2 linked regions of the Rhizobium lentis genome follow. The protein of the gene in region 2 interacts with the protein of the main gene of each other region in a pairwise test. Links are inferred from orthologs where the notes say so. Each region holds a gene or a part of one and is shown on either strand. Other genes may lie near its edges.

Region 1 (3,409 bases), 2.3 Mb from region 2 along the record:
GAAGGAGATGGCGGCAGCGTTGAATGTCTCGCCCGCCTATCTCTCGGCGCTCGAACATGGGAAGCGCGGCCTGCCGACATTCGACTTGCTGCAGCGCATCGCCGGCTATTTCAATATCATCTGGGACGAAGCCGAGGAATTGTTCCTGCTTGCTCGTTCCTCCGACCCCCGGGTCATCATCGACACATCGGGGCTGCCGCCGGAATACACCGAATTCGCCAACCGGCTGGCCCGGCGGATCCGCAACCTTGACAGCGCTGAGATCGCCCGGTTATCGGCTCTTCTCGAAAATGGCGGCAAAGGCGACGGAAAAGCGTCATAATCCCCTGTTTTATGGCTTGTTGAGGGGACATGCCATTGGGAACCGGGTTCAAAAAACCTATATACGAGAGTGAAGAAAGCCGGTGATTCGCAAGGCCCGCCGCCGCTTTACGACAACAGGGAAAATCTCGACAGAATGAGCGATATATCCGCGACGGAAAACGGCGTAAGCACCGAATATGGCGCAGATTCCATCAAGGTCCTGAAGGGCCTCGATGCCGTGCGCAAGCGCCCCGGCATGTATATCGGCGATACCGACGACGGCTCCGGTCTGCATCACATGGTCTATGAAGTCGTCGACAACGCGATTGACGAAGCGCTGGCCGGCCATGCAGACATCGTCACCGTCACCCTCAATCCGGACGGCTCCGTGACCGTCACCGATAACGGCCGCGGCATCCCGACCGACATTCATAGCGGCGAGGGCGTATCGGCCGCCGAAGTCATCATGACGCAGCTCCATGCCGGCGGTAAATTCGACCAGAATTCCTACAAGGTCTCCGGCGGTCTGCATGGGGTGGGCGTTTCCGTCGTCAACGCGCTTTCGGTCTGGCTGAAGCTGAAGATCCGCCGCCATGGCAAGATCCATGAAATGAGCTTCACCCATGGCGTGGCCGATGCTCCTCTGAAGGTCACGGGCGATGCTCCTGATTCGACCGGCACGGAAGTGAGCTTCATGCCGAGCAGCGAAACCTTCACCATGACGGAGTTCGATTACGGCACGCTCGAACACCGCCTGCGCGAACTCGCCTTCCTGAATTCCGGCGTCCGTATCCTGCTGGCCGACAAGCGCCATTCCGACATCAAGCAGGAAGAGATGCGCTATGAGGGCGGTCTCGAAGCCTTCGTCGCCTATCTCGACCGCGCCAAGAAGCCGCTCGTCGACAAGCCGGTCGCCATTCGCGGCGAAAAGGACGGCATCACCGTCGAAGTCGCGATGTGGTGGAACGACAGCTATCACGAGAACGTGCTCTGCTTCACCAACAACATTCCCCAGCGTGACGGCGGCACCCATATGGCCGGCTTCCGGGCGGCTCTGACGCGTCAGGTGGTTTCCTATGCCGATAATTCCGGCATCACCAAGAAGGAAAAGGTGACGCTCCAGGGCGAGGACTGCCGCGAAGGCCTGACGGCGGTCCTGTCGGTCAAGGTTCCCGATCCGAAATTTTCCTCGCAGACGAAGGACAAGCTCGTTTCCTCGGAAGTCCGTCCGGTCGTCGAAAGCCTCGTCAACGAAGCGTTGAACACCTGGTTCGAAGAACATCCGAGCGAAGCCAAGATTCTTGTCGGCAAGGTCGTCGAGGCGGCAGCTGCGCGCGAAGCGGCTCGCAAGGCCCGTGAACTGACCCGCCGCAAAGGTGCGCTCGATATCGCCTCTCTTCCCGGCAAGCTCGCCGACTGCTCCGAGCGCGACCCGGCCAAATCCGAAGTCTTCCTGGTCGAGGGCGATTCCGCCGGCGGCTCGGCCAAGCAGGGCCGGTCGCGCGAGAACCAGGCGATCCTGCCGCTGCGCGGCAAGATCCTGAACGTCGAGCGCGCCCGTTTCGACAAGATGCTGTCCAGCCAGGAGATCGGCACGCTGATCACCGCGCTTGGCACCGGCATCGGCAAGGACGAGTTCAACGCCGAAAAGCTGCGTTATCACAAGATCATCATCATGACGGATGCCGATGTCGACGGCGCCCATATCCGCACCTTGCTGCTCACCTTCTTCTTCCGCCAGATGCCGGAGTTGATCGAGCGCGGCCATCTCTACATCGCTCAGCCGCCGCTCTATAAGGTCGCGCGCGGCAAGTCGGTGCAGTATCTGAAGGACGAGAAGGCGCTCGAGGAATATTTGATCGCCCAGGGCCTTGAGGATGCGGCGTTGAGGCTCGGCAGCGGCGAGGTCCGCACCGGCCAGGATCTGCGCGAAGTCATCCTCGATGCGTTGCGCATGCGCGCTTTGCTCGACAATCTCCATTCGCGTTACAATCGCGCCGTCGTCGAACAGGCGGCGATCGCCGGTGCTCTCAATGCCGAACTGGTCAGCGATTCCGCAAGAGCCCTCACGCTGGCGACAGAGGTGGCAGGCCGTCTCGACATCATCGCCGAGGAGACCGAACGCGGCTGGCAGGGCGATCTGACCAGTGATGGCGGCCTGCGTCTCGAGCGCATGGTCCGTGGCGTCAAGGAAGTGGTCGTGCTCGACATGGCGCTGATCGGCTCCTCCGACGCCCGCCACATCGACCAGCTGACCTCGCGCCTCAAGGAAATCTATCAGACGCCGCCGTCGCTGCATCGCCGCGACGGCGACGTCGAGATTTCGGGGCCGCGCGCGCTGCTCGATGCGATCTTCGCCAGCGGCCGCAAAGGCCTGACCATGCAGCGCTACAAGGGTCTCGGCGAGATGAATGCCGAACAGCTCTGGGAAACGACGCTCGATCCGAATGTGCGCTCGCTGCTGCAGGTCAAGGTCAGTGACGCCACCGATGCCGATGGCCTCTTCGCCCGTCTGATGGGTGATGAAGTCGAGCCTCGGCGCGAATTCATCCAGGACAACGCGCTCAGCGTCGCAAACCTCGATATCTGATCGCTGTCCCTTCAAACAAAGAGCCCCGCCGTCACAGGACGGCGGGGTTCGTTTGTTCTGATATCGCCTAGTTCCCGACGAAACGGCTGTTAAAGGCGAGGTCGGATAGCGGCTTGCGCTGGCTCGGGAATTCGCGCGCCTGATTGCGTTCGGAAAGCACGCTCTTGTCAGCCAGACGGCCGACGGCGACGCCCGCTTCGACCCGGTAACCCTCAGGAATTTCGAACGTTTTCCTGATTTCCTCATGTTTGATGCCGCCCATCCCATGGGCATAGAGACCGGAAAGGCGCGCCTGGAGCGCCAGGTATCCCCAGGCCGCACCGGCGTCGAACGAATGGGTGTAGCTCGGCTTTTCCTCGCCGGAACCGGCAGCGCCGGTGAAGCTGCGTGACACGACGAAGATCAGCGCCGATGCGTTCTTTGCCCATTCCTGATTGGCGTCGACGAGCAGTACGACGAATTTCTCCCAATGCTGCGAGCCCTTGAGGGCATAGATGAAGCGCCACGGCTGCTGGT
Region 2 (3,630 bases):
TCATCAGCGTCATGTTTATCGTGTCCGTGGCCTCGACGATTTCAGCGCTCAGACGTGAGACCGAAGAGGTCAAGGCGCTCAACGAAAAACATAGCGCCTTCTGACATTCCTTTTCCCCACCCGCGCGCGGCGCCCTTTCGCCGCCTGGGCCTTTCAAAAGCCGGATGCACCCAGCGTCCGGCTTTTTTCTTGGGCAATGAACACACTCAAACGGCTTGCTCGATCGGGCCGCATGGGATGTACGACTTCGGCACGCACCGGCGGGTCAATAGAAAAGGGCGGCTCGAAAGCCGCCCCGTTCACTTCATCATTCCTCAGCAGCACCGCCCGGATCGCCACCGGCACCCGGCGTCTCCTCGGCGCCTTCGGCCGCATCGACGGCTCCGTCAGCCTCATCCTCTTCCGGCTCGCTGATGCGCTCGACCGAGACGACCTTCTCGTCCTTGGCCGTCGAGAAGATGGTGACGCCCTTGGTGGCGCGGCTGGCGATGCGGATGCCGCCGACCGGGACGCGGATCAGCTGACCGCCATCGGAGACCAGCATGATCTGATCGCCGTCATCGACCGGGAAGGCGGCGACCAGTTCGCCAATCTCGCCGGTCTTCGACGTATCGGTGGCGCGGATGCCCTTGCCACCACGACCGGAGATGCGGAAGTCGTAGGAGGAGGAACGCTTGCCGAAGCCCTTCTCGGAGACGGTGAGCACGAATTGCTCGCGCGCCTTCAGCTCTTCGTAGCGCTCGTCCGAAAGCTGCCCCTCTTCGGTGACCTCTTCGCCAACCAGAGCGATATCCTCTTCATCAACGCCTATCGCGCGGCGTTCGGCGGCGGAGCGCTTGAGGTAGGCGGCGCGCTCCCACGGCTCGGCATCGACATGGCCGACGATCGTCATCGAGATGATGCGGTCGCCCTCGCCGAGATTGATGCCGCGCACACCGATCGAGTTGCGTCCGGCAAAGACGCGTACGTCGTCAACGGAGAAGCGGATGCACTGGCCGAGCGCCGTCGTCAGGAGCACGTCGTCCTGATCGGTGCAGGTCTCGACGGAGAGGATTTCATCGCCCTCCTCCTCGAGCTTCATGGCGATCTTGCCGTTGCGGTTGACCTGCACGAAGTCCGACAGCTTGTTGCGGCGAACCGTGCCGCGGGTCGTCGAGAACATGACGTCTAAATTATCCCAGCTCGCCTCGTCCTCGGGCAAAGGCAGGATGGTGGTGATGCGCTCGCCGGGTTCGAGCGGCAGCATGTTGATCAACGCTTTGCCGCGCGAGGTCGGAGTGCCGATCGGCAGGCGCCAGACCTTTTCCTTGTAGACGATACCGCGCGAGGAGAAGAACAGCACCGGCGTATGGGTATTGACCACAAATAGCCGGCTAACAAAATCTTCGTCGCGTGTCGTCATGCCGGAGCGGCCCTTGCCTCCGCGGCGCTGGGCTCGGTAGGTGGTCAGCGGCACGCGCTTGATGTAGCCGAGATGCGAGACCGTGACGACCATGTCCTCGCGGGCGATCAGATCCTCGTCGTCCATTTCGAGGCCGCCATCGACGATCTCGGTGCGGCGCGGCGTACCGAACTCGTCGCGGACCGCGGTAAGCTCGTCCTTGACGATCGTCTGGATGCGCACGCGCGAGGAAAGAATATCGAGGTAGTCCCGAATTTCCTCGCCTATCTTATTGAGTTCATCACCGATTTCGTCGCGACCAAGTGCGGTCAGACGCGCAAGGCGCAGCTCGAGGATAGCGCGCGCCTGCTCTTCGGAGAGGTTATAAGTCAGGTCATCGTTGATGCGGTGGCGCGGATCGTCGATCAGACGGATCAGGCTTTCGACATCTTCAGCCGGCCAGCGGCGCGTCATCAGCTCTTCGCGTGCCGACTGCGGATCCGGCGCCTGGCGGATGACGCGGATGACTTCGTCGATATTGGCAACGGCAATGGCGAGACCAACCAACACGTGGGCCCGCTCGCGCGCCTTGCGCAGCAGGAATTTCGTTCTTCGGCTAACGACCTCTTCGCGGAAGGAGACGAAGGCCCGCAGCATGTCGAGCAGCGTCAGCTGCTCCGGCTTGCCGCCGTTCAGCGCCACCATGTTGCATCCGAAGGAGGTCTGCAGCGGCGTATAGCGATAGAGCTGGTTGAGGATGACCTCGGCATTGGCGTCGCGCTTCAGCTCGATGACGACCCGATAGCCCTGGCGGTCGGATTCGTCGCGGAGATCGGAGATGCCTTCGATGCGCTTTTCGCGCACCAGCTCGGCCATCTTCTCGATCATCGTCGCCTTGTTCACCTGATAGGGAATCTCGGTGATGATGATCTGTTCACGGTCGCCGCGCATCGGTTCGATATTGGCGACGCCGCGCATGATGACCGAGCCGCGGCCGGTCTCATAGGCGGAGCGGATGCCGGCACGGCCGAGAATCTTCGCGCCTGTCGGGAAATCGGGGCCCGGAATGATCTGCATCAGCTCCGGCAGCTCGATCGCCGGATCGTTGATCAGCGCAATGCAGCCGTCGATGACTTCGGAGAGATTGTGCGGCGGAATGTTGGTCGCCATGCCGACGGCGATACCGCCGGCGCCGTTGACCAGCAGGTTCGGGAACTTGGCGGGAACCACGACCGGCTCGGAAAGTGTGCCGTCATAGTTGTCGCGGAAGTCGACGGTTTCCTTGTCGAGATCGTCGAGCAGCGAATGGGCGGCCTTCTCCAGCCGGCATTCGGTGTAACGTTCGGCCGCCGGCGGGTCGCCGTCGACCGAGCCGAAATTGCCCTGACCGTCGATCAGCGGCAGACGCAGCGACCAAGGCTGCGCCATGCGGGCAAGCGCGTCATAGATCGCGGCATTGCCGTGCGGATGGTATTTACCCATCACGTCGCCGGTGACGCGGGCGCATTTGACGTATTTCTTGTTCCAGTCGATGCCAAGCTCGGACATGCCGTAGAGGATGCGCCGGTGCACGGGCTTCAGGCCGTCGCGCACGTCGGGCAGCGCGCGGCTGACGATGACGCTCATGGCGTAATCGAGATACGACCGCTGCATTTCCTCCATGATGGAGATAGGCTCGATGCCTGGCGGGAGCTTCCCGCCGCCGGGGGGTGTTTGCTCAGTCAAAACAGATCACGATCTCTTCTAGAATCACTTGAAGATTTATAGCGGAAAGCCTGTTCCCACGCCAATTTCTGAGCGCCTTTTTGAACAGGCTTTTGCGGCTTAAAGAGGGTGAAGCGTCGATGTTTCGCGGCCGGACCGGACAAATCCGCCGCGGGCGGCGGCGGGGTATTTGCCAAATCGGAACCGCCGCTTCACAATCATCAAGAACCACACATCCATATGATGTTCCGGAGAGACGATGGCAAGCGCCGACCAGTTGATCAACGCCTTCACGACGCTCATCGTCACCATCGACCCGCCGGGGCTCGCGCCGCTCTTCCTGGGGCTGACGATCGGTATGAGCCGCGCCGAACGCAGGCAGGTAGCTTTGCGCGGTTCGACCATTGCCTTCATCATCCTCGCCATCTTCGCCCTGTTCGGCGCAGGCGTGCTCGGCGTTCTCGGGATCTCGATCGGCGCCTTCCGTCTTGCCGGCGGGCTCCTGCTCTTCTGGATCGCCTTCGAGATGGTGTTCGAGAAGAGGC

The links.
Region 1: the proteins of gyrA (region 2) and gyrB interact in binary tests that used the Escherichia coli proteins (3 or more experiments, as listed by UniProt). The link is inferred for Rhizobium lentis from one-to-one orthologs.

The regions. Positions count from the first base shown.
Region 1 is NZ_CP071454.1:1,826,573-1,829,981, forward strand. The notes cover bases 84-3,175. They hold gyrB (DNA topoisomerase (ATP-hydrolyzing) subunit B), read left to right. Parts: upstream 84-457; coding sequence 458-2,893; downstream 2,894-3,175. Other genes in these bases: J0663_RS08715 (helix-turn-helix domain-containing protein), read left to right, coding at 84-322; J0663_RS08725 (nitroreductase family protein), read right to left, coding at 2,961-3,175. In the rest of the region: more of J0663_RS08715, read left to right, coding at 1-83; more of J0663_RS08725, read right to left, coding at 3,176-3,409. UniProt on the Escherichia coli protein: DNA gyrase negatively supercoils closed circular double-stranded DNA in an ATP-dependent manner to maintain chromosomes in an underwound state.
Region 2 is NZ_CP071454.1:4,086,897-4,090,526, reverse strand. Bases 108-3,420 are described here. They hold gyrA (DNA gyrase subunit A), read right to left. Parts: upstream 3,107-3,420; coding sequence 308-3,106; downstream 108-307. Other genes in these bases: J0663_RS19950 (MarC family protein), read left to right, coding at 3,345-3,420; J0663_RS19960 (hypothetical protein), read right to left, coding at 154-345. Also shown: J0663_RS31635 (hypothetical protein), read left to right, coding at 1-104; more of J0663_RS19950, read left to right, coding at 3,421-3,630. UniProt on the Escherichia coli protein: A type II topoisomerase that negatively supercoils closed circular double-stranded (ds) DNA in an ATP-dependent manner to maintain chromosomes in an underwound state.